3 regions of the Streptomyces sp. NPDC057743 genome follow, and region 3 is predicted to be linked to each of the others. Evidence: predicted binding sites of a transcription regulator. Region 3 holds the regulator's gene; each other region holds the start of a gene.
What was found. Region 3 encodes HrcA, which represses chaperone genes, less so after heat shock. Its sites were predicted from a motif close to TTNGCACTCNGNNNNNCNGAGTGCNAA; they were not measured.

Region 1: groES (co-chaperone GroES) is a predicted target of HrcA. The motif match lies at 6,097-6,123, and genes of this name have one in related genera.
Region 2: groL (chaperonin GroEL) is a predicted target of HrcA. The motif match lies at 7,445-7,471, and genes of this name have one in related genera.

The regions. Positions count from the first base shown of each region.
Region 1 is NZ_JBHVJX010000006.1:201,783-211,239, reverse strand. It holds gene ACFVFQ_RS09375 (LysR family transcriptional regulator) at 1-861, opposite strand, end outside; gene ACFVFQ_RS09370 (MOSC domain-containing protein) at 940-1,611, shown strand; gene ACFVFQ_RS09365 (SDR family NAD(P)-dependent oxidoreductase) at 1,688-2,461, opposite strand; gene ACFVFQ_RS09360 (hydroxyacid dehydrogenase) at 2,702-3,715, shown strand; gene groL (chaperonin GroEL) at 3,883-5,508, opposite strand; gene groES (co-chaperone GroES) at 5,643-5,951, opposite strand; gene ACFVFQ_RS09345 (FtsW/RodA/SpoVE family cell cycle protein) at 6,361-7,794, shown strand; gene ACFVFQ_RS09340 (methyltransferase domain-containing protein) at 7,874-9,121, shown strand; gene ACFVFQ_RS09335 (hypothetical protein) at 9,129-9,457, opposite strand, start outside.
Region 2 is NZ_JBHVJX010000008.1:114,020-123,476, reverse strand. It holds gene otsB (trehalose-phosphatase) at 1-68, shown strand, start outside; gene ACFVFQ_RS11605 (hypothetical protein) at 58-738, opposite strand; gene ACFVFQ_RS11600 (cytochrome c oxidase assembly protein) at 823-1,821, opposite strand; gene ACFVFQ_RS11595 (trehalose-6-phosphate synthase) at 1,973-3,478, opposite strand; gene ACFVFQ_RS11590 (glucosyl-3-phosphoglycerate synthase) at 3,528-4,487, opposite strand; SAM riboswitch class I at 4,663-4,820, shown strand; gene thrC (threonine synthase) at 4,838-6,115, shown strand; gene ACFVFQ_RS11580 (MoaD/ThiS family protein) at 6,169-6,501, shown strand; gene ACFVFQ_RS11575 (cold-shock protein) at 6,965-7,168, shown strand; gene groL (chaperonin GroEL) at 7,635-9,260, shown strand.
Region 3 is NZ_JBHVJX010000024.1:100,980-110,436, reverse strand. It holds gene dnaJ (molecular chaperone DnaJ) at 1-1,076, opposite strand, end outside; gene hrcA (heat-inducible transcriptional repressor HrcA) at 1,077-2,093, opposite strand; gene ACFVFQ_RS26200 (MBL fold metallo-hydrolase) at 2,434-3,171, shown strand; gene ACFVFQ_RS26195 (DUF3097 domain-containing protein) at 3,287-4,120, shown strand; gene ACFVFQ_RS26190 (DUF1876 domain-containing protein) at 4,275-4,550, shown strand; gene hemW (radical SAM family heme chaperone HemW) at 4,666-5,898, opposite strand; gene ACFVFQ_RS26180 (SpoIIE family protein phosphatase) at 6,083-8,122, opposite strand; gene ACFVFQ_RS26175 (AMP-dependent synthetase/ligase) at 8,350-9,457, opposite strand, start outside.

The sequences.
Region 1 (9,457 bases), on a different contig from region 3:
CACATGCGCCAGATCCGGCAGCGTCAGCGCGACGATCTCGCGGTGCACGGCCGGCTCCATCCGTACCGCCGTCGCCCCCTTGGGGCGCACCGACTCCAGCGTCAGCTCGGGCAGCGCCGCGACCCCGAGACCCGCGCCGACCAGCCCGATCACCGCCGGATAGTCATCGGTGGCGAAGTCGATCCGCGGCGTGAAACCGGCCCGCTCGCAGACCTCGACCAGATGCGTGCGGCAGCGCGGGCAGCCGGCGATCCACGGCTCGTCGGCCAGGTCCGCGAAGCGGGCGGCACCGGCCCGCGCCAGCCGGTGGCCGTCCGGCACCAGCCCGACCAAGCGGTCCGACAGGACCGGCCGGACCACCAGGTCCTCCCACTCCGCGCAGGCGGACGGGTCCGCGCCGCGCACCTCCGGATACCGGAAGGCCAGCGCGATCTCGCAGTCCCCGTTGCGCAACAGCTCGATCGAGCGCGGCGGTTCGGCCTCGTCCAATGACACCCGGACCCCCGGGTGCGCGGCCCGCATCCTGGCCAACGCCGTCGGCACCAGCGTCGAACTGCCCGACGGGAACGACACCAGCCGCACCCGCCCCGCCCGCAGCCCCGCGATGGCCGCGACCTCCTCCTCGGCCGCGGTCAGCCCCGCCAGGATGCCGGCCGCGTGCCGCACCAGCGCCCGGCCGGCCTGCGTCAGCCGCATCTCCCGGCCGGTCCGCACCAGCAGCGGCGTCCCGGCGGACTGCTCCAGGGCCTTCATCTGCTGGCTGACCGCGGGCTGGGTGCAGCCCAGCTCCCGCGCGGCGGCGGAGAAGGAACCGGTCTGGGCGACGGCGCGCAGCACCCGCAGATGACGAGCTTCGATCACCCTTCAAGCATAAGTGCGCCTTGGACACTCCGCGAAAAACGGAATGCCGGCTTTACCTCGATGTCTTAGCGTGCGGCCATGAACGCGAAGCTGCTGACCGTGAACACCGGGCGGGCCACCCCGTCCGCGCACACCAACGCCGAGGGCGGAACGGGCATCGACAAGCGCCCCGTAGACGGGCCCGTCGCGGTGGCGGCCCCCGGCCCCAAGGGCGTCGGCGGCAGCGGCCTCGCGGGCGATGCGGTGGTCGACCGCCGCCACCACGGCGGCGACGACCAGGCCGTCTACGCCTACGCCCGCGAGGACCTCGACGACTGGCAGCGCGAGCTGGGCCGCGAACTGGCCAACGGGGCGTTCGGCGAGAACCTCACCACCACCGGCATCGACATCACCGGCGCCCGGATCGGCGAACGCTGGCGGGTCGGCCCCGAGGTGCTCCTGGAGATCACCTCACCGCGCATCCCCTGCCGGACGTTCCAGGGCTGGCTGGACGAGCGTGGCTGGATCAAGCGGTTCACCCAGGCCGCCGTGCCCGGCGCGTACCTGCGCGTCCTGGAGGCCGGCGAGATCCGCGCCGGCGACCCCGTACGCGTCGAGCACCGTCCCGACCACGACATCACCATCGCGCTGATGTTCCGCGCCCTCACCACGCAACGCGACCTCCTCCCCCGCCTCCTGGAAGCGGGCACGCCCCTCCACCAGGAGGCCCGGGCCTCGGCGACCAAGTACACGGCGCTGGCCGCGAACTGACGCGGCGACACCTGGGGGCGGCACGCCACCTGGCGGGCCGCCGCTGAGGAGCGCCCTCCCCCGGGCTGCAACTCCCCTACTTCGGGCCGTACTTCCGCCCCGTACGGGAGGTGAGGCCGCCGAGGACGCCGCGCGGGGCCAGCTTCACCGCACCCATCAGGGCCTTGTAGCGCGGGTCCGGGATGGACAGCGACTTGCCGCGCGCCAGGTCCTTCATCGCCGCGTCCACGAGCCGGTCCGCGTCGAGCCACAGCCAGCCCGGGATGTTGTCCGTCCCCATGCCGGCCCGTTGGTGGAACTCGGTCCGCACGAAGCCCGGGCACAGCGCCATCAGGCGCACTCCGCTGCCGGCCAGGTCGCGGGCCGCGCCCTGGGTGAACTGCACGACCCACGCCTTGCTCGCGCCGTACGTGCCGCGCGGGACGAACGCCGCGACCGAGGCCACGTTGACCACGGCGCCGCGGCGGCGCTCGCGCATCCCGCGCACGGCCGCGGTGGTCAGCCGCAGCACCGCCTCGCAGTGCACCTTCAGCATCGTCAACTCGTCGGCCATCGGGACTTCGAGGTACTCGCCCTTGTTGCCGAACCCCGCGTTGTTGACCAGCAGGTCCACCGGGTGCTTGGGGTTCGCCAAACGGGCCTCGACGGCGGCGATGCCGTCCTCGGTCGCGAGGTCGGCGCTCAGCACCTCCGCCTCGATGCCGTGCCGGTCGTGCAGTTCGGTGGCCTGTTCCCGCAGCCGCTTCTCGTCGCGGGCCACCAGCACCACGCTGTGCCCGTCGCTCGCGAGACGGCGGGCGAATGCGGCGCCGATGCCGGCTGTTGCTCCTGTGATCAGTGCAGTCGTCATACCGGAACGGTAGCGGGGCCGACGGGCTTCCCACGCTCGCGGCCGGCGTGGTGTGCCCCAGCCGCCGGACCCGGCCACGTGGTCGTTGCCGGCCGCGCCCGCGCCACGCCGTGTCCGCCCCCGCCGCATGCGAGACGGCGGGGTGGGCAGGGCAAGGGAGCAGGCGCGGCACAGGCGGCGCGAGGCAGGCGGCGGGCGTCGCGGGGTTGGTGGGGCGAGAGGCGAGAGAGGGGTCGCGAGATGCGTGTGGACGTGCTGTTGGCCATGGGGCCGGGGATCGCGGAGAGGCTGCTCGGGGAGGCGCAGCGGGCCCGACTTGAGGGGCTGGCCCGGACGGACGGCCGGCTCGTCGCGCACGAGTTGGCCGCTCCGGGGCCCGAGGTGGCCGCCGCCCTCGCCGAGGCCGAGGTGTTGCTGACCTGCTGGGGCGCCCCGCCGCTCACCGCGGAGGTGCTCGCCGCGGCGCCCCGGCTGCGGGCGGTCGTGCACGCGGCCGGTTCCGTCAAGCAGCTTGTGACGGCGGCCTGTTGGGAGCGGGGCATCGCGGTCAGTTCGGCGGCGGCGGTCAACGCGTTGCCGGTGGCCGAGTACGCCCTCGCCGCCATCCTGTTCGCGAACAAGCGCGTGCTGCACGCCGCCCACCGCTATCGCGCCCTGCACGGCCGGCCCCACGACTGGCTGCGCGAGCTGGACGGTGCCGGCAACCACGGCCGCACCGTCGGCATCGTCGGCGCCTCCCGCATAGGCCGCCGGGTCATCGAGTTGCTGCGCCCGTTCGCGCTGCGGGTGGTGTTGTTCGACCCGTATGTGGACGACGCGGAGGCGGGGCGGTTGGGCGTGCGGCGCGTCTCGTTGGCGGAGTTGTGCGCGGGGAGTGACGTGGTGAGCGTGCACGCCCCGGAGGTGCCCGCGACCCGGCACCTGATCGGCGCGCGCGAGTTGGCCCTGATGCCCGACGGGGCGACGCTGGTCAATACCTCGCGCGGCTCGCTGATCGACGAGGCGGCCCTGGTGGCGGAGGTCTCCAGCGGACGGCTCGCCGCGGTGCTGGACGTCACCGAGCCCGAACTGCCGCCCGCCGACTCGCCGTTGTACGCGTTGCCGAACGTGCTGCTCACCCCGCACATCGCCGGTTCGCTCGGCACCGAGCTGCACCGGATGGCCGACCACGCCCTGGACGAGCTGGAGCGGTACGGGAAGGGGCTGCCGTTCGCGACCCCGGTGCGGCGGGAGGAGCTGGACCGTTCCGCCTGACGGGTCGTTACGGGGCGCTACGAGTCGCGGGATCCGTAACGGGCCTCGCAGGGCGCACCGTTGCCCGCGCCGGCTCACCCGCCAATGGCCGAGGCCCGGCCCCCGGTGAGTGGGGGCCGGGCCTCGTGGTGCCGGCGCGGGCGCGGCCGGCGGGTGTGCGCGGGGTGTCAGTGCGCGTGGCCGTGACCGTGGCCGGCGGCCGGGGCCTCTTCCTCTTCCTTCTTCTCGACGACCAGGGTCTCGGTCGTGAGCAGCAGGGAGGCGATGGAGGCGGCGTTCTCCAGGGCGGAGCGGGTGACCTTGACCGGGTCGATGACGCCGGCCTTGACCAGGTCGCCGTACTCGCCGGTGGCGGCGTTGAAGCCGTTGCCCTTGTCGAGCTCGGCCACCTTGGCGGTGATCACGTAGCCCTCAAGGCCGGCGTTCTCGGCGATCCAGCGCAGCGGCTCGACGGCGGCGCGGCGGACCACGGCGACACCGGTGGCCTCGTCGCCCTCCTTGCCGAGGTTGCCGTCCAGGACCTTGACGGCGTGGACGAGGGCGGAGCCACCACCGGAGACGATGCCCTCCTCGACCGCGGCGCGGGTCGCGGAGATGGCGTCCTCCAGGCGGTGCTTCTTCTCCTTGAGCTCGACCTCGGTGGCCGCGCCGACGCGGATCACGCAGACGCCGCCGGCCAGCTTGGCGAGGCGCTCCTGGAGCTTCTCGCGGTCCCAGTCGGAGTCGGTGGCCTCGATCTCGGCCTTGATCTGGGCGACGCGACCCTGGACGTCGTCGCTGTTGCCGCCGCCGTCGACGATGGTGGTGTCGTCCTTGGTGACGGTCACGCGGCGGGCGGTGCCGAGCACCTCCAGGCCGACCTGGTCGAGCTTGAGGCCGACCTCTTCGGCCACGACGGTGGCACCGGTGAGGGTGGCCATGTCGCCGAGCATCGCCTTGCGGCGGTCACCGAAGCCGGGGGCCTTGACGGCCACCGCGTTGAAGGTGCCGCGGATCTTGTTGACGACGAGGGTGGAGAGGGCCTCGCCCTCGACGTCCTCGGCGATGATCAGCAGCGGCTTGGAGGCGCCGGCCTGGATGACCTTCTCCAGCAGCGGCAGCAGGTCCTGGATGGAGGAGATCTTGCCCTGGTGGATCAGGATGTAGGGGTCGTCGAGGACGGCCTCCATGCGCTCCTGGTCGCTGACCATGTAGGGCGAGAGGTAGCCCTTGTCGAAGGCCATGCCCTCGGTGAAGTCCAGCTCCAGACCGAAGGTGTTGGACTCCTCGACGGTGATCACGCCGTCCTTGCCGACCTTGTCCATCGCCTCGGCGATGAGCTCGCCGACCTGGGCGTCCTGGGCGGACAGCGCGGCCACGGCGGCGATGTCGGACTTGTCGTCGATCGGGCGGGCGGTCGCCAGCAGGTCGTCGGAGACGGCCTTGACGGCGGCGTCGATGCCCTTCTTCAGGGCGGCCGGAGAGGCACCCGCGGCGACGTTGCGCAGACCCTCGCGGACCAGCGCCTGGGCCAGGACGGTGGCGGTGGTGGTGCCGTCACCCGCGATGTCGTTGGTCTTGGTCGCCACCTCCTTGACGAGCTGGGCGCCGAGGTTCTCGTACGCGTCCTCGACCTCGACCTCGCGGGCGATGGTGACGCCGTCGTTGGTGATGGTCGGGGCGCCGAACTTCTTGTCGATCACGACGTTGCGGCCCTTGGGACCGATGGTGACCTTGACCGTGTCGGCCAGCTTGTTGACGCCGCGCTCAAGGGCGCGACGGGCGTCCTCGTCGAACTTCAGGATCTTCGCCATGGGTGCTTCAAGTCCTCTCGTTGCGATCGTCGGCCTCGCCGCCGTGACCGCTCTCGCGAAAACGAACTGCGCCCCTGCCCCGGTCGGTGAGAACGCGGGAACCAGGGGCGCAGATCAGGGCAATTCCGGGTGACTTACTTCTCGACGATCGCGAGCACGTCGCGCGCCGAGAGGACGAGGTACTCCTCGCCGCTGTACTTCACCTCGGTGCCGCCGTACTTGCTGTAGAGCACGACGTCGCCGACCTGGACGTCGAGCTCGACGCGCTTGCCGTCCTCGAAGCGACCCGGACCAATCGCCAGGACGACGCCCTCCTGGGGCTTCTCCTTCGCGGTGTCCGGAATGACCAGGCCCGAGGCCGTGGTCTGCTCGGCGTCGAGCGGCTGGACCACGATGCGGTCCTCAAGCGGCTTGATGGCAACCTTGGAGCTGGCGGTCGTCACGATCCGACCTCCCCCTTCGGAGATCTCACGGGGTTAACTGTCTGAGGTGGCGACCAGGTGGATCCGTCGTCGCGGGTGCCGGACCTGCCCGTCGCTGTGTTGGCACTCTCCGTCGGGGAGTGCCAACGCTGAGACTATGACGCCGTTAGCACTCGGTCAAGCGGAGTGCCAGCGCGGCGGAGACGCGTACCGTGTCTGCTGCCGGTCGGCCGGGCGTGGAGTCGGACACACCTACCCGCTCGGCCGCAACCAGGCCCGCGGCTGCCCCGTCTTGTCCCCGGGACCGCTGACACCGGGCCGTGACCCGGCCGCCCTGCGGCCCTGACCCATCGATGGCGGAGGAACCGTGCGTGGACTGACCAGCGCTCCCCGGGATTCCGGGGGACCGGAGAGCGACGCCGAACGCACCATGACGTTCGCCGCGCTGGCCCAGGCCCCGAACCGTCGGCGGACCGAGGCCTGGCTGCTGGGCTTTGTGGTGCTCATCACCGTCTTCGGCTACGCCTACACCGAGTTGTCCATGAAGGGGCAGATTCCCGGCGGGCTGGCCGGCTTCGCGGTGAGCATGTTCTTCATCGCGCTGGTGCCGCACCTGGTCGTCCGCCGGTTCGCGCCGCGCGCCGACCCCCTGATCCTGCCGTTGGCGACGATGCTGACCGGGATCGGGCTGGTGCTGCTGCACCGGCTGGACATCACCTACGCGGAAAAGCCCCGGCTGAAGATCGCGCAGGCGGCGACCGGGCAGCTGGTGTGGACGGTCATCGGGGTCGCGGTCTGCATCGTGATCCTGATGGTGCTGCGCGACCACCGGCTTCTGCAGCGCTACATCTATCTGACGATGGCCGTCGCGCTGGTGCTGTTGATGGCGCCGGCGTTCTTCGGCGCGGACCAGTTCGGCGCCAAGCGCTGGATCATGCTCGGGCCGCTGTCGATGCAGCCCGGCGAGTTCGTGAAGATCATGATCGTGGTGTTCTTCGCGGGGTATCTGACCGTCAATCGCGATGCGTTGGCGCTGTCCGGGCGCCGGGTGATGGGCATGCAGCTGCCGCCGGGCCGGCAGCTCGGGCCGATCTTCACGATCTGGGTGATCAGCCTGCTGGTGCTGGTCTTCGAGCGCGACCTGGGCACCTCGCTGATCTTCTTCGGCGTCTTCGTGATCATGCTCTACATGGCCACCGAGCGCACCAGTTGGGTGGTCTGCGGTCTGCTGATGGCCGTGGTCGGCGCCGCCGTCGTCGGCTCGACCGAACCGCACGTCAAGGGCCGCGTGATGGCCTGGCTGCACCCGATGGACATCTTCCTGCCGGAGAACAAGCGGCCGCCGGGGCTGATCTCCGACCAGGCCGCCCAGGCGCTGTTCAGCTTCGGCAGCGGCGGCATCGGCGGCACCGGGCTGGGCCAGGGCCACCCCGAGCTGATCGGCTTCGCCGGCAACAGCGACTTCATCCTCACCACCGTCGGCGAGGAGCTGGGCCTGGCCGGGGTGATGGCCGTGCTGCTGCTCTACGGCCTGCTGGCCCAGCGCGGCCTGCGGGTGGGCCTGACCGCCCGCGACCCGTTCGGCAAGCTGCTGGCCGTCGGCCTCGCCGGTGCGCTGCTGCTCCAGGTCTTCGTCGTCACCGGCGGCGTCACCGGGCTGATCCCGCTGACCGGTAAGGCCCTGCCGTTCCTCGCCAAGGGCGGTTCGTCACTGGTCGCGAACTGGGTGATGGTGGCGGTGCTGCTACGGGTCAGCGACAGCGCCCAACGGCGCCGGGAGCCGGTCCGCCCGGCCCCGGAGCGACCGGACGCGGACGCCACCCAACGGGTGCCGCGGATCACCGGGAACGAATCCGGCGCCTGACGACGCCACGGCCACACACGAGTGCCGGCCCGCGGACCATCCGCGGGCCGGCACTCGCGCGTGGCCCACAATGGTGCCGATGACCGACCTCGACACCTTCTCCGCGCTGCTCGCCCCCGAGGGCCAGCAACTCCTGGCCGCCCTGCGGGACTACGACCCGGCGGACGAGCTGACCACCGCCACCCGGCTCCGCCGCGACCACCCCGCCGAGCTGGTCTCGGCCGCGCTCGGGCAGGCCCGGCTGCGGCAGCGGGCGGCCGCGAAGTTCGGCGCGGACGCCGCGCGGATGTACTTCACGCCGGGCGGGGTCGAGCAGTCCACCCGCGCCCCGGTGGCCGCCCACCGCGCCGCCCGGCTCGCCGCGCTGGGCGTGCGGACCCTGGCGGACCTGTGCTGCGGGATCGGCGGCGACGCGCTGGCGCTGGCCCGGGCCGGGGTCCGGGTGTTGGCCGTGGACCGCGACCCGCTGGCCTGCGCGGCGGCCCGGGCCAACGCCGAGGCGCTGGGCCTGGCGGACCGGATCGAGGTGCGGTGCGCGGACGTCACCGAGGTCGACACCGCCGGGTACGACGCGGTGTTCGTGGACCCGGCGCGGCGCACCAAGGCCCGCGGGGGCCGGGTCTTCGACCCCGAGGCGTACTCGCCGCCGCTGTCCTGGGCGATCGGGGCGGCCCGCACGGCGCCGTTCGCGGCGTTGAAGATCGCGCCCGGGGTGCCGCACGAGGCGCTGCCTGAGGATGCCGAGACGGAGTGGATCTCCGACGCGGGGGACGTGAAGGAGGCCGTCCTGTGGTTCGGCACCGGCCGCGGCGGCGCCCGCCGCGCCACCCTGCTGCCCGCCGGGGACTCCCTGGTCGGCGCCGGCCTGCCCGACCCGCCCACCCGTCGCCCGACCACCACCCCAGCCGGAGACGCTTCGCGTCGCCCCCCTGTTGGGACCGTCGGCGACTGGCTCTACGAGCCGGACGGCGCGGTCATCCGCGCCCACCTGGTCGCGGACGTCGCCGAGCAGGTAGCCGGCCGGCTGATCGACCCGACGATCGCCTATGTGACCGCGGACCGGCTGGTGCCGACGCCGTACGCGACCGCCTACGCGGTCACCGACGTACTGCCGTTCAACGTCAAGAAGCTGAAGGCGCTGCTGCGGGAGCGCGGGGTGGGCGTCGCGGTGATCAAGAAGCGCGGGTCCGCGGTGGAGCCCGAGGAGCTGCGCCGGAAGCTCAAGTTGGCCGGGCCGCACTCCTGCACGGTCTTCCTCACCCGCGTCGCGGGGGCGCCCACCATGCTGCTGGGGCACCCGGCGGCCGAGGGCGCCGCACCGGCCTGACGGCCGCTCAGGCCAGGTCGGTCAGCTCCTCGGCGTAGACCTGGGAGAGCGGCTGCGGACCGACGTACTGCTGACAGCTGCACTGCCGGGCCTCGTAACGGAGGGGCTTCTTCTCGGCGTCCCAGGCGACGGCGGTCTGGACCGTCTCGTGGCAGCGGCCCTGCTTGTCGTGCTTGGCGAGGTGGTGCTCGCAGCCGCACACCGGGGCCGGCGACTGGTCCGCGGCCCCCAGGGCCAGCCGGTCCTCCCGCCGGGCCTCGATGAGGTCCAACTTGCGCTGGTGGCGCGTCTTCAGCGCCCTGCGGACCGTGCTGGTCGCCGCGGACCCGGCGTAGA
Region 2 (9,457 bases), on a different contig from region 3:
ACCGGATCGAGAACCCGGCCCGGGAGCCGGGGACGTCGACGGGGACGGAGCGGCCCGCTACTCCTTGAGCCCCAGGGAGGACAGCGCCGTCGTCCAGTCGTGCGCGATGGCCTGCTGGGCCTTGGCCAGCTCGACCTTGTTGCCACAGATGGCGGCCTTGAGCTTGTTCTCCACGCCGTCCTTGGGGTTGTTGGGCCCGGCGCCCGGCTTGTGCCCCGGGGACGGCGGCTCGACCCAGAGGTTGCGCGGGTCGTTGGGGGCGCCGCCCAACTGGAGGCTGATGAGGTGGTCGTACTCGGCGTCGTGCAACGAGCCGCTGTAGCCGTACGACTTGGCGTTGGCGGTCTTCTCCCGGCTCGTGATGCTGACCGGCGGCCGGATGCCCTTGGTGTAACCGCTCTGGCAGATCGTGGACTTGAGCGTCTGCGGGGTCACCTTCGGATTGGTCGCCCCCGGCGTGCACTTGGGGTCGGGCAGCGGCTGCTTGTCGGCCGTGTAGTGGACGTGGCAGCTACCGGGCGCGGGCTGCTGCTGCACCGTGTACGCGGACTGCGGACCGGGGCCTACGGGTATCGCGCCGGACGGCGCGGACGCGGAGGAGGAGGCGGACGCCGACCCGCCGCTTTTGGGGTCGGTGTCGCCCTTCCCGGACGAACACCCGGCGACCGTGGTCGCCAGGACGGCGGTGGCCGCAACTGCGGCCCACCGGGCGGTACATGACCGTGCGCTGAGAGCCATGGACAAGGACTACCCCGCTTCGACCCGTTCCAGCCGCCCCGCACGCGCGTGCGGGAGCATCCACGGGTCGGACGCACCCGCCTGCTAGCGCTCCCCGCGGAACCGCGCGCCGACCTCGCCCTGGTCGGTCTCCCACCACGGCCGGGTCAACTCCGGCTGCAAAGCGCCCGCTTCCGGCTCCGCGGCCGCCTGCGGGCCCGCCGCCGGCGCCGGTCCGGCCACCGCCAGCTCCCGGTCCAACCGCGCGTCCAACGCCGACGTCCTGCGCCGCTCGTCGCGCACCCACTCCGCGAACACCGCGATCATGAACGGCAGTCCGACCAGCTCCGCGATGGTCAGCATCAGCCCACCGCCGATCATCTGGTCCTGCTGGAGGCTCGGGTCCCACGGCCGGTGCTGGGTGGCGTACCAGCCGCCCGCGATCAGCGTCCCGCTGGTCATCACCACGATCCCGGGCACCGCGTCCACCAGCCCGTCCACCAGCACCAACAGCGCCCGCACCGGGTGGCTGCACCACGACGGCAACAGCTCCTCCCGCGTGAGCATCGGCAGCACGAAGAGGCTGCCGACCACCAGCAGTTGGAGGTACATCAGCTCGTGCACCGGGCCGTGCCGCAGCGCGGTGGGGAAGTACGGGGTGAAGTAGATCGCCAGCTCGGAGGAGAGCACCAGCACCGTACTGACCAGGGGGAAGGTCAGGAAGCGGAGCAGTCGGCCGGAGACCGTCGCGCGCAGCCAGCGGGCCGCGCGCCGCTTAGGCGGCAGCGCCCGCAGCGCCAGCGACAGCGGGTCGCCCAGCGCCAGGCCGAGCGGCGCGATCAGGTCCAGCACGATGTTCTGCACCGCGGCCGGCCAGAACAGCTCGTGGTCGTAGACCGCCAGCCCCGACATGGTCGCCACCGCGATCGCGCCCAGCCCGAGCCCGGCGAACGCCACCACCCGGGCCACCGGCCAGCGCTCCTGGCGCCGGGCCAGCCGCGCCACGCCCCAGGCGTACAGGCCGCCCAGCACGACGATCAGGACCAGTGCGTACGGATCGAGCTGCCAGGTGCCGAGCAGCCGGCCGGCGGTGAGCTCCGGCAGTCCGGCCGCGAGCCGCTGCGCGGCCGGGTCCGCGGCCGGGACGAGCGTCGTGGTCGCGGCCGCCGCAAGGGGGGAAACTGTCACGGCCCACCACGCTAGCCCCGCCCGCTGACGATCTACCGGCGGGGCACCCTTCCCGGGCGTCCCGCGGTCACTCGCCCAGCGCCCGCAGCTGCTCCAGGAACCACTGCGCGGGCGGCAGCGCCGTCGCCGCGGCGGCCAGCCGGGCGCAGCGCGCGGTCCGCTCCTCGGCCGGCATCGTCAGCCCCGCGTGCAGCGCCCGCGCGGTCTGCGCCACGTCGTACGGATTGACCGTGAGCGCGTCCGCGCCCAGCTCCTCCCAGGCGCCGGCCTCCCGGGAGAGGACCAGGGCGCACCCCGCGTCGGAGACCACCGGCACCTCCTTGGCGACCAGGTTCATCCCGTCCCGGATCGGGTTGACCAGCGCCACGTCCGCCAGCCGGTACGCCGCCAGCGACCGTGCGAAGTCGTCCTTGACGTGCAGCACCACCGGCTGCCAGGTGGCCGTCCCGTATTCCGCGTTGATCTCCTCGGCGAGCGCGCCGACCCGCGCGGTGTAGTCGCGGTAGACGGCCAGGTCCTGCCGCGAGGGGTAGGCGAACGCGAGGTGCACCACCCGCTCCCGCCACTCCGGCCGGTCGGCCAGCAGCCGCCGGTAGGCCAGCAGCCCGCGCACGATGTTCTTGGACAGCTCCGTCCGATCCACCCGGACGATCGTCTTCCGGTCGACCCCGCCGATCTGCGCCCGCAGCGCCGCCATCCGCTCCTCGACGTCCGGCCGCCGCGACCGCTCCCGCAGGAACTCCGCGTCCGCGCCCAGCCCGTGGACCCCGATCCGGGTCCGGCGCGCCTCTCCTTCCGACGGCACCGCGACCACGCTCGGCGTCTCGTGCCGCGGCCAGTGCGCGGTGCAGTCCGGCTCCAGCGCCCGCTCGCAGCAGGCGGTGAACGCCCGCGCCCAGCGCTCGGTCAGGAAGTTGGCGCGGTCGGCGCCCAAGATGCCGAGCGTCAGCTTCCGTTGGACGTCGTCGGGCAGTATCGCGAAGTACTCCGGCGGCGCCCACGGGGTGTGCGAGAAGTGCGCGATCCGCACGTCCGGCCGTGCCTGGCGCAGCATCCCCGGCACCAGCGCCAGGTGGTAGTCCTGCACCAGCACCGCGGCCCCGGGGCCCGCGCCCTCCGCGAGCGCGTCGGCGAACGCCGCGTTGTACGCCTCGTACGCCGCCCACTGGTCGCGGAAGTCCCCGTCGAACGCCGGCTCCAGCGACGTCTGGTACAGCATGTGGTGGACGAACCACAGCACGGAGTTGGCGACGTCGTTGTAGGCCGCGGCGTGCACCTGGGCCGGGATGTCGAGCATCCGCACGCGCTGCCCGCCGGTGTCCGCGACGTCCAGCAGCCCGCCGGTCCGCCGCACCGCCTCCCGGTCACCGTCCCCGAGCGCGGCACAGACCCACACCGCGTCCGTCTCAGGACCAATGGCCGAGAGCCCGGAGACCAGCCCCCCGCCGCCCCGCTTGGCGGTCAGTTCGCCGCCCGCTCCCAGGGCGTACGACACCGGCCCGCGGTTGGACGCGACGAGGACTGAAGCACCTGGCTGGACCGGACTGCGCTCGGAGACCGTCTCGGAGACCATGTCGCGACATTAACCCGCCGGGGAACCGCGCAAACGTACGGGCCGCCTCTCAGGCGGCCCGCCGCTCCGCGTATTCGGGTATCTCGGCCATCGGCGGCCGCTCCTCGGTGTCCACCGCGGTCGTCCGCGGCACGAAGCCGTGCTCCCCACGGTCGAACTGGGTCAGCCGGGGGCGGATCAAGTGGCCGCGGGCCAGCCGGAGTTGGGCGGTGCGGTAGATGGCGGCGGCCATCCGGCCGAGCGCCTGGCCGCCCTGGTGGCGGTGCTTGCGGACCCCGACGTCCACCTGGGCCAGGGCGTCCAGCCCGACGGTGTGCAGGGCGTCCACCAGCAGGCCCAGCTCCACGCCGTAGCCGACCGGGAACGGCAGCTGCTCCAGCAGCGAGCGCCGGGCCGCGTACTCCCCGCCCAGCGGCTGCACGAAGCCGGCCAGTTGGGGCCAGTGGAGGTTGAGCAGCGGCCGGGCGACCAGCTCGGTGACCCGCCCGCCCTGGCCGGGCGCCGGGCCCTGCCCGGTCTCCAACGGCCGGTCGTACATGGCCTTGACGAACTGGACGTCCGGGTCGGTCAGCAGCGGCCCGACGATCCCCGAGACGAAGGTGGCGGAGAACTCCCGCAGGTCGGCGTCGACGAAGCAGACGATGTCGCCGCCGGTCACCATCAACGAGCGCCAGAGCACCTCACCCTTGCCGGGCAGCGCGGGCATACGGGGCAGCACGCTGTCCCGGTGGACGACCCGGGCGCCGGCTTCCGCGGCGACCTCGGCGGTGCGGTCGGTGGAGCCCGAGTCCAGCACCACCAGCTCGTCGACCAGCGGCACCTCCCCGGTCATCAGATCGGCGCGGATCGCGGTGACGATGGCGCCGACCGTCGCCTCCTCGTCGAGCGCGGGCAGCACCACGCTGACCGTCTGGCCCGTCTGGTGCTTGGCCTCCAGCAGCCGCGCAAGCGGGCGGTCCGCGGCGGACCAGGAGCGTTCGGCCAGCCAGCGCTCCACTTCTTCCAGCACGTCTACGACTCTCCTCGGTGGGCCCCGAACGGGAGCCCGTTATGTGATCCATCTCGCGGACCGGACGACTATCTCAACGGTCAGTGCCTTCGGTTACAGTCTTGAACAACGCGGACGCGCCCCGCATGTCGGGGTCGCCGCGCAACAAATGCCTGGGCTCCGCCCAGCGCCATAGCGCTCATCCAGAGGGGCAGAGGGATACGGCCCGTTGAAGCCCCGGCAACCCTCCAGCCGGTCTCCGCCGCAAGACAGCACAGTGCGCGCGCGAGGCTCCCGGCTAGGGAAGGTGCCAAATCCGTCTCGCGGCGAAATGCGCCGTGAGGAAGATGAGGAGAAAGGGCCTCGCCTCCATGGCTGTGCAAGCAACCGAACCCACCCCCGCTGTTGCCCTCGGCCCCGCCGTCGCGCTCTCCTGCCGCGAGTGCGCACAGCGCTTCCAGCTCGGCCCGATCTTCGCGTGCCAGGAGTGTTTCGGCCCGCTGGAGATCGCCTACGACCTGCCGACCGGTGACCCCGAGGGCCTGCGGAAGCGGATCGAGTCCGGCCCCGCCAACATCTGGCGTTACGCCCCCCTGCTGCCCGTCCCCGCCGACGTGGCCGACAAGCCCAACCTCAACCCCGGCTTCACCAAGCTCGTCAAGGCCGACCGGCTCGCCGCCGAACTGGGCGTCACCGGCGGCCTGTACGTCAAGGACGACTCCGGCAACCCGACCCACTCCTTCAAGGACCGGGTCGTCGCGATCGCCGTCGAGGCCGCCCGCGCCTTCGGCTTCACCACCCTCTCCTGCTCCTCGACCGGCAACCTGGCCGGCGCGGTCGGCGCCGCGGCGCGCCGCGCGGGCCTGAAGTCCTGCGTCTTCATCCCGCACGACCTGGAGCCCGGCAAGGTCGTGATGGCCGCGGTCTACGGCGGTGACCTGGTCGCCATCGAGGGCAACTACGACGACGTCAACCGCTTCTGCTCCGAGCTCATCGGCGACCCGCTGGGCGAGGGTTGGGGCTTCGTCAACGTCAACCTCCGCCCGTACTACGGCGAGGGCTCCAAGACCCTGGCGTACGAGATCTGCGAGCAGTTGGGCTGGCAACTGCCGGACCAGTTGGTCATCCCGATCGCGTCCGGCTCCCAGCTCACCAAGATCGACAAGGGGTTGAAGGAGCTGATCGCCCTCGGCCTGGTCGAGGACAAGCCGTACAAGATCTTCGGCGCGCAGGCCGAGGGCTGCTCGCCGGTGTCGGTGGCCTTCAAGGCCGGGCACGAGGTCGTCCGGCCGCAGAAGCCGAACACCATCGCCAAGTCGCTGGCGATCGGCAACCCGGCCGACGGCCCGTACGTGCTGGACATCGCGCGCCGCACCGGCGGCGCCGTCGAGGACGTCACCGACCCCCAGATCGTGGAGGCCATCAAGCTGCTGGCCCGTACGGAGGGGATCTTCGCGGAGACCGCGGGCGGGGTGACCGTCGGCGTGACCAAGAAGCTGATCGAGAACGGTGTGTTGGACCCGTCGTTGACCACGGTGGTGCTGAACACCGGCGACGGGCTGAAGACCCTCGACGCCGTCGCCTCCGGGCCCACCGCCACCATCCGCCCGGACCTGGACGCGTTCCGCGCGGCCGGCCTGGCGGACTGAGCCGGCCCCGCCCCTCCCGCTCCCCCTCTTCCCGCAGCCCTGGAGGCAGCAACATGAGCGTCACCGTCCGCATCCCCACCATCCTGCGCACCTACACCGGCGGCAAGGCCGAGGTCCCGGCCGAGGGCGCGACCCTCTCCGAGGTGATCGCCGACCTGGAGAAGAACCACACCGGCATCGCGGCCCGGGTGCTCGACGACGCCGGCAAGCTCCGCCGCTTCGTGAACGTCTACGTCAACGACGACGACGTCCGCTTCGAGCAGGGCCTTGCGACCCCGACCCCGGAAGGCGCGGGCGTCTCGATCATTCCGGCGGTGGCTGGAGGTTCCGGGGCGCAGCCCCGTCCTGCCGGGGTGGTGGTCGGGCGACGGGCGGGCGGCTGCTGAGGCCCCTCGACCGCCCCGCGCGGAGCGCGCAGATCGGATTTGCGCCAACTCTGTCCGGGTGGTGTCCGGAAATTGCCCCGTCCGTGCCAAACGGACGGGGCAATTCCGTGTGGTGAAAGGGGATACCATTGGGGCGATCCCCCTCCGTTTATCTCCGCGTGCATGCCGAACGCATATGAGATCGCGGTGAGTTGTGCGCAAGTTGTGTGCGCGATTTGTCGGCTGTGTGCCTTATTCCCGGCCCGACTTGCTCTGGAATAACGGCATTTGAGCGCATACGGCCGTTTCTCTGACTCCAGAATTCTCGTCCGATTGACCTGTTGCGCTGGGCATCGGTCCAGATACATTCAGCGGCGGTCGACGCGTTCCGGCGCACACCCCACGGACCATTCCCAGGGGTGAGGTCTGACCCGGGTCCGCGGAGTGCGGTCCTGTGCAAGGGCCAGTAATAGGGGAGTTAGGCATGGCTCAGGGCACCGTCAAGTGGTTCAACGCGGAGAAGGGGTACGGCTTCATCGCGGTCGACGGTGGTGCGGATGTTTTCGTCCACTACAGCGCGATCCAGATGGACGGGTACCGCACCCTTGAGGAGGGTCAGCGGGTCGAGTTCGAGATCTCGCAGGGCCAGAAGGGGCCACAGGCGGACATGGTCCGGGTCACCGCCTGAGGCGGCGGCCGACTGCATCGTTGGAAAGAAGGCCCGCATCCCCGCGTACGGGGTTGCGGGCCTTCTGCTGTTCCCGGGCCCGGAGTTCGGGCCCGTACCGCCGTGCTACGCGGGCGCGCGGGGCGCGCGCACGGAGGCAGGGGTGGCAAGGGTGGTGCCGCGAGCCGGGTGGCCGCCGGTCAGGCGCCCGCGTCCACCCGTCGCCCGACCGTGATCCCCGGGGGAGACATCTCCGATGCCGCTTGCACTCGATGGGTGCGAGTGCTAATCATTGCGTTAGCACTCTCCTCGTGAGAGTGCTGAATGAGGACCGGGTCGGTGAGGCCCGCACGCCGGGTGGGGCAAGGAACCGCGCGGCATGTAGGCCGTCCGTCGCGGGCGCCAGCACGGTCCAGGAGCTTCCTCCCCCAAGCTCGGCTTGGTTCGAGTCGGGGGTACCCCCATCAGTCCGGAGGGACCACTTCACATGGCCAAGATCATCGCGTTCGACGAGGAGGCGCGGCGCGGCCTTGAGCGCGGTATGAACCAGCTCGCCGACGCCGTCAAGGTCACCCTCGGCCCCAAGGGCCGCAACGTCGTCCTTGAGAAGAAGTGGGGCGCCCCCACGATCACCAACGATGGTGTGTCCATCGCCAAGGAGATCGAGCTGGAGGACCCGTACGAGAAGATCGGCGCTGAGCTGGTCAAGGAGGTCGCGAAGAAGACGGACGACGTCGCCGGTGACGGCACGACGACCGCGACCGTCCTGGCCCAGGCGCTGGTCCGCGAGGGCCTGCGCAACGTCGCTGCCGGTGCCAACCCGATGGCCCTGAAGCGCGGCATCGAGAAGGCCGTCGAGGCCGTCTCCGGTGCGCTGCTCGACCAGGCCAAGGAGATCGAGACCAAGGAGCAGATCGCCTCCACCGCGTCCATCTCCGCCGCCGACCCGCAGATCGGCGAGCTGATCGCCGAGGCCATGGACAAGGTCGGCAAGGAAGGCGTCATCACCGTCGAGGAGTCCCAGACCTTCGGTCTGGAGCTGGAGCTCACCGAGGGTATGCGCTTCGACAAGGGCTACATCTCGGCGTACTTCGCGACCGACATGGAGCGCATGGAGGCGGCGCTTGAGGACCCGTACATCCTCATCGTCAACTCCAAGATCGGCAACGTGAAGGACCTGCTGCCTCTCCTGGAGAAGGTCATGCAGTCCGGCAAGCCGCTGCTGATCATCGCCGAGGACGTCGAGGGCGAGGCCCTGTCGACCCTGGTCGTCAACAAGATCCGCGGCACCTTCAAGTCCGTCGCCGTCAAGGCGCCCGGCTTCGGTGACCGCCGCAAGGCCATGCTCGGCGACATCGCCATCCTCACCGGTGGCACCGTCATCTCCGAGGAGGTCGGCCTCAAGCTGGAGAACGCCGGTCTCGACCTGCTCGGCCGCGCCCGCAAGGTCGTCATCACCAAGGACGAGACCACCATCGTCGACGGTGCCGGCGACAGCGAGCAGGTCCAGGGCCGGGTCAACCAGATCCGCGCCGAGATCGAGAACAGCGACTCGGACTACGACCGCGAGAAGCTCCAGGAGCGCCTCGCGAAGCTGGCCGGCGGCGTGGCCGTCATCAAGGCCGGCGCCGCGACCGAGGTCGAGCTCAAGGAGCGCAAGCACCGCATCGAGGACGCCGTTCGCAACGCGAAGGCGGCCGTCGAGGAGGGCATCGTCGCCGGTGGTGGCGTGGCCCTGCTGCAGGCTTCCTCGGTCTTCGAGAAGCTGGAGCTGGACGGCGACGAGGCCACCGGTGCCGCCGCCGTGAAGCTGGCCCTGGAGGCCCCGCTCAAGCAGATCTCCGTGAACGCCGGCCTTGAGGGTGGCGTCATCGTGGAGAAGGTGCGCAACCTGACCCCGGGTCACGGCCTGAACGCCGCGACCGGCGACTACGTCGACATGATCGCCGAGGGCATCATCGACCCGGCCAAGGTGACGCGCTCCGCGCTGCAGAACGCCGCCTCCATCGCGGCGCTCTTCCTCACCACCGAGGCCGTCATCGCCGACAAGCCGGAGAAGGCCGCCGCTGCCGGCGCGCCGGGCGGCATGCCGGGCGGTGACATGGACTTCTGATCAACCCCTGGTTGATCTCGTCCGTTCCGTTCGCCGGGGCGGCACCTCCTTCCCAAGGGGGTGCCGCCCCGGCGGCGTTGTATCCGGGGTCCTCGTCTTACGGGGCGCGGGACATGCGGCGAGGGCCTACGGCGGGCGCCCCTCCCACGCACTGACGGCGCGTCAAACGCGAGGACGGGCATGGCCGGATACCGCGT
Region 3 (9,457 bases):
TGCCCCTGCGGGCGCTCCTCGCCGCGCAGCTTGGCCAGCCGGCGCAGCAGTTCCTCCTGCTCGGGCTCCAGCTTGCTCGGGGTCTGCACCTCGACGTGGACGATCAGATCACCACGGCCGTTGCCGCGCAGGTGGGTCACGCCGCGGCCGTGCAGCGGGATCGACTGGCCGGACTGGGTGCCGGGCCGGACGTCGACCTCCTCCATGCCGTCGAGCGTCTCCAACGGGCACTTGGTGCCCAGCGCCGCCGCGGTCATCGGGATGGTGACCGTGCAGTGCAGATCGTCGCCGCGGCGCTGGAACACCGGGTGCGGCAGCTCGTGGATCTCGACGTAGAGGTCGCCGGCGGGGCCGCCGCCGGGGCCGACCTCGCCCTCGCCGGCCAACTGGATCCGGGTGCCGTTGTCGACACCGGCCGGGATCTTGACCGTGAGGGTGCGGCGGGAGCGGATCCGGCCGTCGCCCGCGCACTCCGGGCACGGGGTCGGGACGACCGTGCCGAAGCCCTGGCACTGGGGGCAGGGCCGGGACGTCATGACCTGGCCCAGGAAGGACCGGGTGACCTGCGAGACCTCGCCGCGGCCGCGGCACATGTCGCAGGTCTGCGCCGAGGTGCCCGGCGCCGCGCCCTCGCCGCTGCACGTGGTGCAGACGACGGCGGTGTCGACCTGGATGTCCTTGGTGGTGCCGAACGCGGCCTCGCTCAGCTCGATGTCGAGGCGGATCATCGCGTCCTGGCCGCGGCGGGTCCGCGAGCGCGGGCCACGCTGCGAGGCCGTGCCGAAGAACGCGTCCATGATGTCGGAGAAGTTGCCGAAGCCGGCGCCGAAGCCGCCCGCACCGCCGGCGCCGCCGGCCTGCGAGAGGGGGTCGCCGCCGAGGTCGTAGACCTGCTTCTTCTGCGGGTCCGACAGGACCTCGTAGGCGGCGTTGATCTCCTTGAACCGCTCCTGGGTCTTGGGATCCGGGTTCACATCCGGGTGGAGCTCTCGCGCCAGCCGCCGGAAAGCCTTCTTGATCTGGTCCTGCGAGGCGTCACGGCTGATGCCGAGGACCGAGTAGTAATCCGTGGCCACTTACGACTCCGCGAGGATCTGTCCGACGTAACGTGCCACTGCGCGTACCGCTCCCATCGTTCCGGGGTAGTCCATGCGGGTCGGTCCGACCACGCCCATTTTCGCGACGGCCTCGTCGCCCAAACCGTATCCGACGGTGACGACCGAGGTGGACGTCAGACCCTCGTGAGCATTCTCATGCCCGATGCGTACGGTCATGCCCGAGTCGCCTGCCTCCCCGAGCAGCTTGAGCAACACCACGTGCTCCTCAAGGGCTTCCAGCACCGGCCGGATGGTCAGGGGGAAATCATGCCCGAAGCGCGTCAGATTGGCGGTGCCGCCGATCATCAACCGCTCTTCGGTCTCCTCCACCAAAGTCTCCAGCAACACCGACAGTACTGTCGAAACCGTGGCCCGGTCGTCCTGTTCGAAGGATTCCGGGAGATCCTGCACCAGCTGCGGGACGTCGGTGAAACGGCGGCCGACGATCCGGCTGTTGAGCCGGGCGCGCAGGTCCGCCAGGGACGTCTCGCCGAACGGCGTCTGGCAGTCGATGAGCCGCTGCTCGACGCGGCCGGTGTCGGTGATCAGCACCAGCATCAGCCGGGCCGGGGCCAGCGCCAGCAGCTCGACGTGCCGGACGGTGGACCGCGTCAGGGACGGGTACTGCACCACCGCGACCTGTCGGGTGAGCTGCGCCAACAGCCGCACGGTGCGGCCGACCACGTCGTCGAGGTCGACGGCGCCGTCCAGGAAATTCTGGATCGCCCGCCGCTCGGGGACGGACAGCGGCTTGATGCCGGCCATCTTGTCGACGAAGAGGCGGTAGCCCTTGTCGGTCGGGATCCGGCCGGCGCTGGTGTGTGGCTGGGCGATGAAGCCCTCGTCCTCCAGGGCCGCCATGTCGTTGCGGACGGTGGCCGGGGAGACGCCCAGCTTGTGGCGCTCGGTGAGGGCCTTGGAGCCGACCGGCTCCTCGGTCCCGACGTAGTCCTGGACGATGGCGCGCAGCACCTCAAGCCTGCGTTCACTGAGCATTTCGCCACCTCCAGTCGGCCGTCCCGCCGGTCGTCTCTTACTGGCACTCACCTGGTCCGAGTGCCAGACCCGCAGCCAGTGTACGGCCGGGCGGAGCGGATACAGCAAGGGCGGGCGCACTGAGGGCTTACCCACCACCGTCTGGTCCGACCCCGGGCCGTCCCGGAGAGTTCCCCGAGCGATCCCCTGGAAATCCCTTATACGACGCCTTGTTGGCGCCCCGGGCCCGCGCCGGGGGCGCACCGCGGCGCGCCCCACGAGATACTCGTGCCCGCCGGCATTCCGCCGGGTTTCCACCGGGTGCAGGGCAACGCTATCGCGGGGGCGCTAGCGTCCTGCCATGCGCACCACTTGGGAAGAGGCCGGCTGGGAGCGGCTCGGCGCCGGGGTCGTCCGGCGCCGGATGCCCGGCTGGGACGAGACGGTCGGCGTGATCGCCGGCGCCGACGGGGTGTTGCTCGTCGACACCGGTGCGACCCTCGCCGCCGGGGCAGAGCTGCGCCGCACGATCCGCGGGGTGCTGGGCCGCGATGTGACGCATGTCGCGCTCACCCACCCGCACTTCGACCACGTACTGGGCACCGCGGCCTTCGCCGGCGTCGAGGTGTACGGCGCGGCCGGGGTGGCCGGGCTGCTCCGGGGCGGCGGGGAGGCGCTGCGGCAGGACGCGGTCCGGCACGGCGTGGACCCGAAGGCCGCCGCCGAGGCCGCGGACCACCTGGTCGTCCCGCGCCACCAGGTGGACGGCCGAACGACCCTCGACCTCGGGGGGCGGGAGGTGCTGCTGGTCGACGTCGGCCCCGGTCACACCGCCCACGACCTGGCCGTCCTGGTACCCGGCCGGCCCGGCGAACGGGACGTCGTCTTCTGCGGCGATCTGGTGGAGGAGTCCGGCGAACCCCAGGCGGGCCCGGACGCGCTGCCCCGGCGGTGGCCCGCCGCGCTCGACCGGCTGCTGGCCCTGGGCGGCGAGCACGCCCGGTACGTGCCGGGGCACGGCGCGGTGGTGGACGCGGCCTTCGTCCGCGCGCAACGGGACGCCCTGGCGGCCCGCTTCGGCACCGCCAACTCGCCCTGACCCGAAGGCCGTTGCCCCGCCCCCCTCCCGACGCTCGCCCACCCCAGCGCCCGTGGCACCGCTCGCCACCCAACCCACCGACTGTCCGACCCCCGACCCGTAGGGAACCAACCCCATGCACAGCAGGCACTACAGCCCCGACCTCACTCCCCCCTGGAAGAAGCCGAAGCCGGTGCCCGAGGTGCCGGCCGATCCCGGGCTGGTCGTGGAGGAGGTGGCCACGGGCTACTGCGGCGCGGTCATCCGGTGCGAGAAGACCGCCGAGGGCACGACGGTGACCCTGGAGGACCGCTTCGGCAAGCAGCGGGTGTTCCCGATGGCGCCGCGCGGCTTCCTCCTGGAGGGCAAGACCGTCACCCTCGTCCGGCCGCCGGCCCGCCCGGCGGCGAGCGGGCCGGCGCGCACCGCCTCCGGTTCGCTCGCGGTCCCCGGGGCCCGCGCCCGGGTCGCCCGCGCCGGCCGCATCTACGTGGAGGGCCGGCACGACGCCGAGTTGGTGGAGCGCGTCTGGGGCGACGACCTACGGATCGAGGGCGTCGTCGTGGAGTACCTGGAGGGCATCGACGACCTTCCGGCCATCGTGGAGGCGTTCTCCCCCGGCCCGGACGCCCGCCTCGGCGTCCTGGTGGACCACCTCGTCCCCGGCTCCAAGGAGTCCCGGATCGCGGCGTCGGTGACGGACGGGAACGTGCTGGTCGTCGGCCACCCGTACATCGACGTGTGGCAGGCGGTGAAGCCGTCCTCGGTGGGCATCGCCGGCTGGCCGCAGGTCCCCCGGGGCCAGGACTGGAAGACCGGGGTGTGCCGGGCGCTGGGCTGGCCGGAGAACACCGGCGCGGCCTGGCAGCGGATCCTGTCCCGGGTGCGGTCGTACAAGGACCTGGAGCCGGCGCTGCTGGGTCGGGTGGAGGAGCTGATCGACTTCGTGACGGCGCCGGAGGGCGCGTGACGGGGCGGAAGGCTCTCTGAGCGGCGGGGCTCCGGTGACGGCGGTGGGCGGTGGCCGACGGGCCTACGGGGTACAGGGCACCGCCCGTTGCACCGTCGTGCACGGGCGCGGTGGTGAGCGCACTCTGGTAACAGCGATTCCGGAGGTGACCGCCATGTTGAAGACCGCTGTCGGATGGCATGTCGAGATGGAATTCGAGGAGGACATCCACCGCACCCGGGCCGCCGCGCTGGTACGGCTGCCGGACGGGACCGAGGTGCGGTCCCATGGTTATGCCAGCCGCCACCCCGCCGACGGGAACCAGCCCCGGGTCGGCGAGGAGGTCGCCGGGGCCAGGGCCCTCAACGACCTGGCGATGCAGCTGCTGACCAAGGCCCACGACGAGATCGACTCGGCATCGGGCCGGTCGTCCCGCCCGTTGACGCACTGATCATCGGGGCGCCGACGCCCCGAGCGTGGTGTGGTGAAGTCCCCGGCGCCTTGGGGGTGTTGGGGGACACGGCGACGCGGCAAGGAGTGCGCGAGCGCCCGGGGCGCCCGGGGCGTCAGTCCACCAGGTCGCGGACGACCGCGTCCGCCAGGAGTCGGCCGCGGAGCGTCAGCACCGCCCGCCCGGCCTCGTACGGGCCGGGCGCCAGGAGGCCGTCGGCCAGCGCGCGGGCGGCGGCGCGGGCGCCCGCGGGGGCGAGGAGATCCAGCGGGCAGCCGGCGGCGAGCCGGAGCTCCAGGAGGATCCGCTCGACGCGGCGGTCCTCGTCGGCCAGCACCTCGCGGCCGGCGCCCGGTGAGCGGCCCTCGGCGAGGGCCTGGGCGTAGGCGGCGGGGTGCTTGACGTTCCACCAGCGGACGCCGCCGACGTGGCTGTGCGCGCCGGGCCCGGCGCCCCACCAGTCGGCGCCGGTCCAGTACAGCTCGTTGTGGCGGCAGCGGGCGGCCTCGGTGGTGGCCCAGTTGGAGACCTCGTACCAGGAGAAGCCGGCGGCGGTCAGGCGCTCCTCGGCGATCAGGTAGCGGTCGGCGTGCACGTCGTCGTCGGTCATCGGGACCTCGCCGCGGCGGATCCGGCGGGCGAGTTGGGTGCCCTCCTCGACGATCAGGGCGTAGGCGGAGATGTGGTCGGGGCCGGCGGCGGTGGCGGCGTCCAGGGAGGCGCGCCAGTCGTCGTCGGACTCCCCTGGGGTGCCGTAGATCAGGTCGAGGTTGACGTGCGCGAAGCCGGCCGCGCGGGCCTCGGCGACGCAGGCTTCGGGGCGGCCCGGGGTGTGCGTGCGGTCGAGGATCTTCAGGACGTGCTGGCGGGCGCTCTGCATGCCGAAGGAGACGCGGTTGAAGCCGCCGGCGCGCAGCTCGGCGAGGTAGCGCGGATCGACGGACTCCGGATTGGCCTCGGTGGTGATCTCGGCGTCGGGCGCCAGGCCGAACTCGTCGCGCAGCGCGGCCAGCATCCGGCCGAGGTCGGCGGCGGGCAGCAGGGTCGGGGTGCCGCCGCCGACGAAGACCGTCTGTACGGGACGGGGGTCGTCGCCCAGTACCTTGCGGGCCAGCCGGACCTCCTCGACGAGGGTGTCGGCGTAGTTGTCGCGGGAGGCCAGGGCGCCGCCGCGGCCGCGCAGTTCGCTCGCGGTGTAGGTGTTGAAGTCGCAGTAGCCGCAGCGGGTGGCGCAGTACGGCACGTGCAGATAGAAGCCGAGGGGGCGCTCGGCGGCGCCGGTCAGCGCATGGCGGGGCAGCGCCCCGTCCTCGGGCATCGGCTCACCATCTGGCAGTGCGGAAGGCATGGGGTCCATTGTCCGTCATGCCGAAGGGTTCCGGTTCGGGGCCCGGAATACCTCCCCCACCCGCCCGGTTGTGGCCCCACAGGGGGCCCTCGCGTCCCCTACGGGACCCGTTCGACCGTCCCCTCCGGGCCGCCCGCCCCACGGCCGCCCGCCCCCTAGGGGGCCCATCCCTTAGGGCCGCCCCCTAGGGGCGCCCACCCCCACCCGCCGCCTGGAGGACCATCAGGGCCAGGTCGTCGTCGGGCGGGGTCGGTCCGAAGGCATGGACGGTGCGGCGGATGTGTTCGGCGATGGCCTCGGCGCTGCGTCCCGCGGTCGCGGCGAGCGCGCCGGCCAGACCGTCCTCGTCGTCGAAGAGCCGCCGGCCGCAGCGCCGCTCGGTCACCCCGTCGGTGACGCACAGCAGCGTCTCCCCGGGGCGCAGATCAAAGGACTCGCTGACGTAGACCGCCTCCTCGACGACGCCCAGCAGCATCTGCGGCGCCGCGACGACCCGGACCGCGCCGTCGGTGCCCAGCACCAACGGGAGCGGATGGCCGGCGCTGGCCAGGGTGCAGCGGGCGCCGCCGGCGCCGCCCCCGTACGGGACGATCTCGCCGTAGAGGAGCGAGAGGAAGCGGGCCTGTTCGCCCTCCTCGCGGATCTCCACGGGGGACTCCGCGCCCGCGCCGGCCGCCGCCACCGCCGCCGCGACGGCCGCGACGGAGTCCGAGGCTTCCCTGGCCATGGTCTTGTTGAGCCGGTCGAGGACCTCGGAGACGCCGAAGCCGTCGCGGGCCAGCAGCCGCAGTACGGGGCGGGCGAGTCCGGTGACCGCGGCCGCCTCCGGGCCGCTGCCGCAGACGTCGCCGAGGGCGAAGCACCAGCGGCCGTCGCCGGCGTCGAAGAGGTCCCAGAAGTCCCCGCCGGCCCAGGCGCCCTCGCGCGGCTCGTAGACGACCGCCGACGCCACTCCGGGGACCCGGGCCCGGCCCTGCGGCAGCAGCCGGCGCTGGAGGACCCGGCTGATGCGTTCCTGGCGGCTGTAGGCGCGGGCGGTGGCGACCGCGCGGGCGGCCCGCCGGCACAGGTCCTCGATCAGCGCCGCCACCTCGCCGGGGAACCGCCGCAGCCCGGCCCGCCCGAGCAGTACGGTGCCCAGCCGCCGGCCGCCGGTGACCAGCGGGCAGGCCAGTGCCGCGCCGCCGAACTCCCCGTCGCCGACCGGCTCGTCCGGCCAGGGCACCGGCACCGGCCGGTTGCCGGCGGTGGCGTCGGTCTCCAGGCCCGGCGGCTCCTTCTCCAGCGCGGTGCGCAGCGCGTCGATCCGGCACTCGTACATGTGCCAGACGCGGGCGAGCCGCGGCGCCTCGCCGTCCTCGGTGAGGCCGCGGCCGGGGGCGCCGCCGTCGCCGTCGTGCAGCCACACCGCGCACCAGTCGGCGAGCCGTGGGACGATCAACTGGGCGGCCAGCGAGGCGACTTGGTCGGCGTCGAGCTGCCCGGAGAGCAGGTCGGACGCCTCCGCGAGGAAGGAGAGCGCGCCGCTGTCGACGCCCCCGCGGCCGGGTGCCGGGCGGTCCTCGGGCGGGGCGGGGCGGCGCGGCACCGGGGCGAGGAGTTCGGAGGTCCGCAGGGCGCGCCGGAACGCCCGGTCGTCGTGGGCGTCCGCGGTGGCGTAGGCGTCGCAGGCGTCGTCGACGGTGTCCGGTTCCGGCCAGCTGGCGTCGGGGGCGCCGACCGGCAGTCGGAACCACACCGTCTTCATCGCCCGCCGGTAGGTGACGCCCCAGGCTTCGGCGACCGCGCTGATCAACCGGAGCCCGTGGCCGCCGCCTTCGGGGGCGCCGGTGTCCTCGCGGGCCCGTACGGGCTGGGTGGGGTGTCGGTCGGAGACCTCGATGACCAGTCCGGGGCGGGGCGGCTCCTCGGTGGCGGCGTCCGGGGCGTCGTCGGGGTGCGGCAGCGGCTCCTCGGCGGGGTCGAGCCGGCAGAGGAGTTCGACGGTGGTGCCCGCGTGCACCACCGCGTTGGTCACCAACTCGCTGACCAGCAGCACCGTTTCGTCCGCCAGCCGTTCGGTGAGGCGGTCGGCGCCGGGCAGCCCCCGCGCGCGCCACTGCGCGAAGGCGGCCCGGACGAACTGCCGCGCGGCCGCCGCGGCCCGCGGGTCCCCGGGCAGCGTGGCGCGCAGGGTGCGGGCGGCGGGCCCTGCGATGTCGTTCCGTCCGGCCGTAGTTGTCATCCTCATTGAGCAACTCCCGAGCGGTTCCCCAGCGGCGCCGGATGCGCCTCCCGCCAGGGTGACAGAACGAGCGCACGCATAAGCGGTGAGTCACGGAAGTGCGTGGTCAGAGGCGGTGACGTGGCTGACGCGGGACGAGACCGGCCCGCTGAGCCTCCCAGGGGCCGGCGGCGAACGGGGCGCGGTGCGGGCCCGCCGGAGCGTGCGCCCGCATCGCGCCCTCCCGATTACGCCTCCCGCGCGCCGGCGTACATCTCGTCGAGCAGGTCCTTGAACGCCCGCTCCACCACCGGCCGTTTGATCTTGAGGCTGGGGGTGATCTCCCCGTGCTCGATGTCCAGATCGCGCGGCAGCAGCCGGAACTTGCGGATCTGCTGCCACCTCTGGAGCCCCTCGTTGACGCGCTCCACGTAGCCGTCGATCAGCGCGCGGACCTGGTCGGTGGCGACGACCTCGGCGTAGCTCTTGCCGCCCAGGCCGTGCTCCTTGGCCCAGGTGAGGATGGTCGGCTCGTCCAGGGCGATCAGGGCGGTGCAGAAGTTCCGGTTGGCGCCGTGCACCACCACGTTGGAGACGAACGGACAGACGGCCTTGAACTGGCCCTCCACCTCGGCGGGGGCGATGTACTTGCCGCCGGAGGTCTTGATGAGGTCCTTCTTGCGGTCGGTGATCCGCAGGTAGCCGTCGGCGGACAGCTCGCCGATGTCGCCGGTGTGGAACCAGCCGTCCTCCTCCAGCACTTCGGCGGTCTTGTCGGGCAGGCCGTGGTAGCCCTGCATGATGCCGGGGCCGCGCAGCAGGATCTCGCCGTCCTCGGCGATCCGCACCTCGGTGCCGGGCATCGGCTTGCCGACGGTGCCGGTGCGGTACGCCTCGCCGGGGTTGACGAAGCTGGCGGCGCTGGACTCCGTCAGGCCGTAGCCCTCCAGGATGTGGATGCCGGCGCCGGAGAAGAAGTAGCCGATGTCCGGGGCGAGGGCGGCGGAGCCGGAGATCGCGGCGCGCAGCCGGCCGCCGAACGCCTCGCGCAGCTTGGCGAAGACGAGGGCGTCGGCGACCTTGTGCTTGGCGGCGAGCGTGAACGGCACCGAGGCGTTGCCGGTGTGGCGGAAGTTCTCCTGGGAGGTCTTGGCGTACTCCCGGGCCACCTCGGCCGCCCACTGGAAGATCTTGTACTTGGCGGCGCCGCCCTCCCGGGCCTTGGCCGCGACGCCGTTGTAGACCTTCTCGAAGATCCGCGGGACGGCGGCCATGTAGGTGGGCCGGACCACCGGAAGGTTCTCGATGATCTTGTCGACCCGGCCGTCCACCGCGATCACGTGGCCGACGGAGATC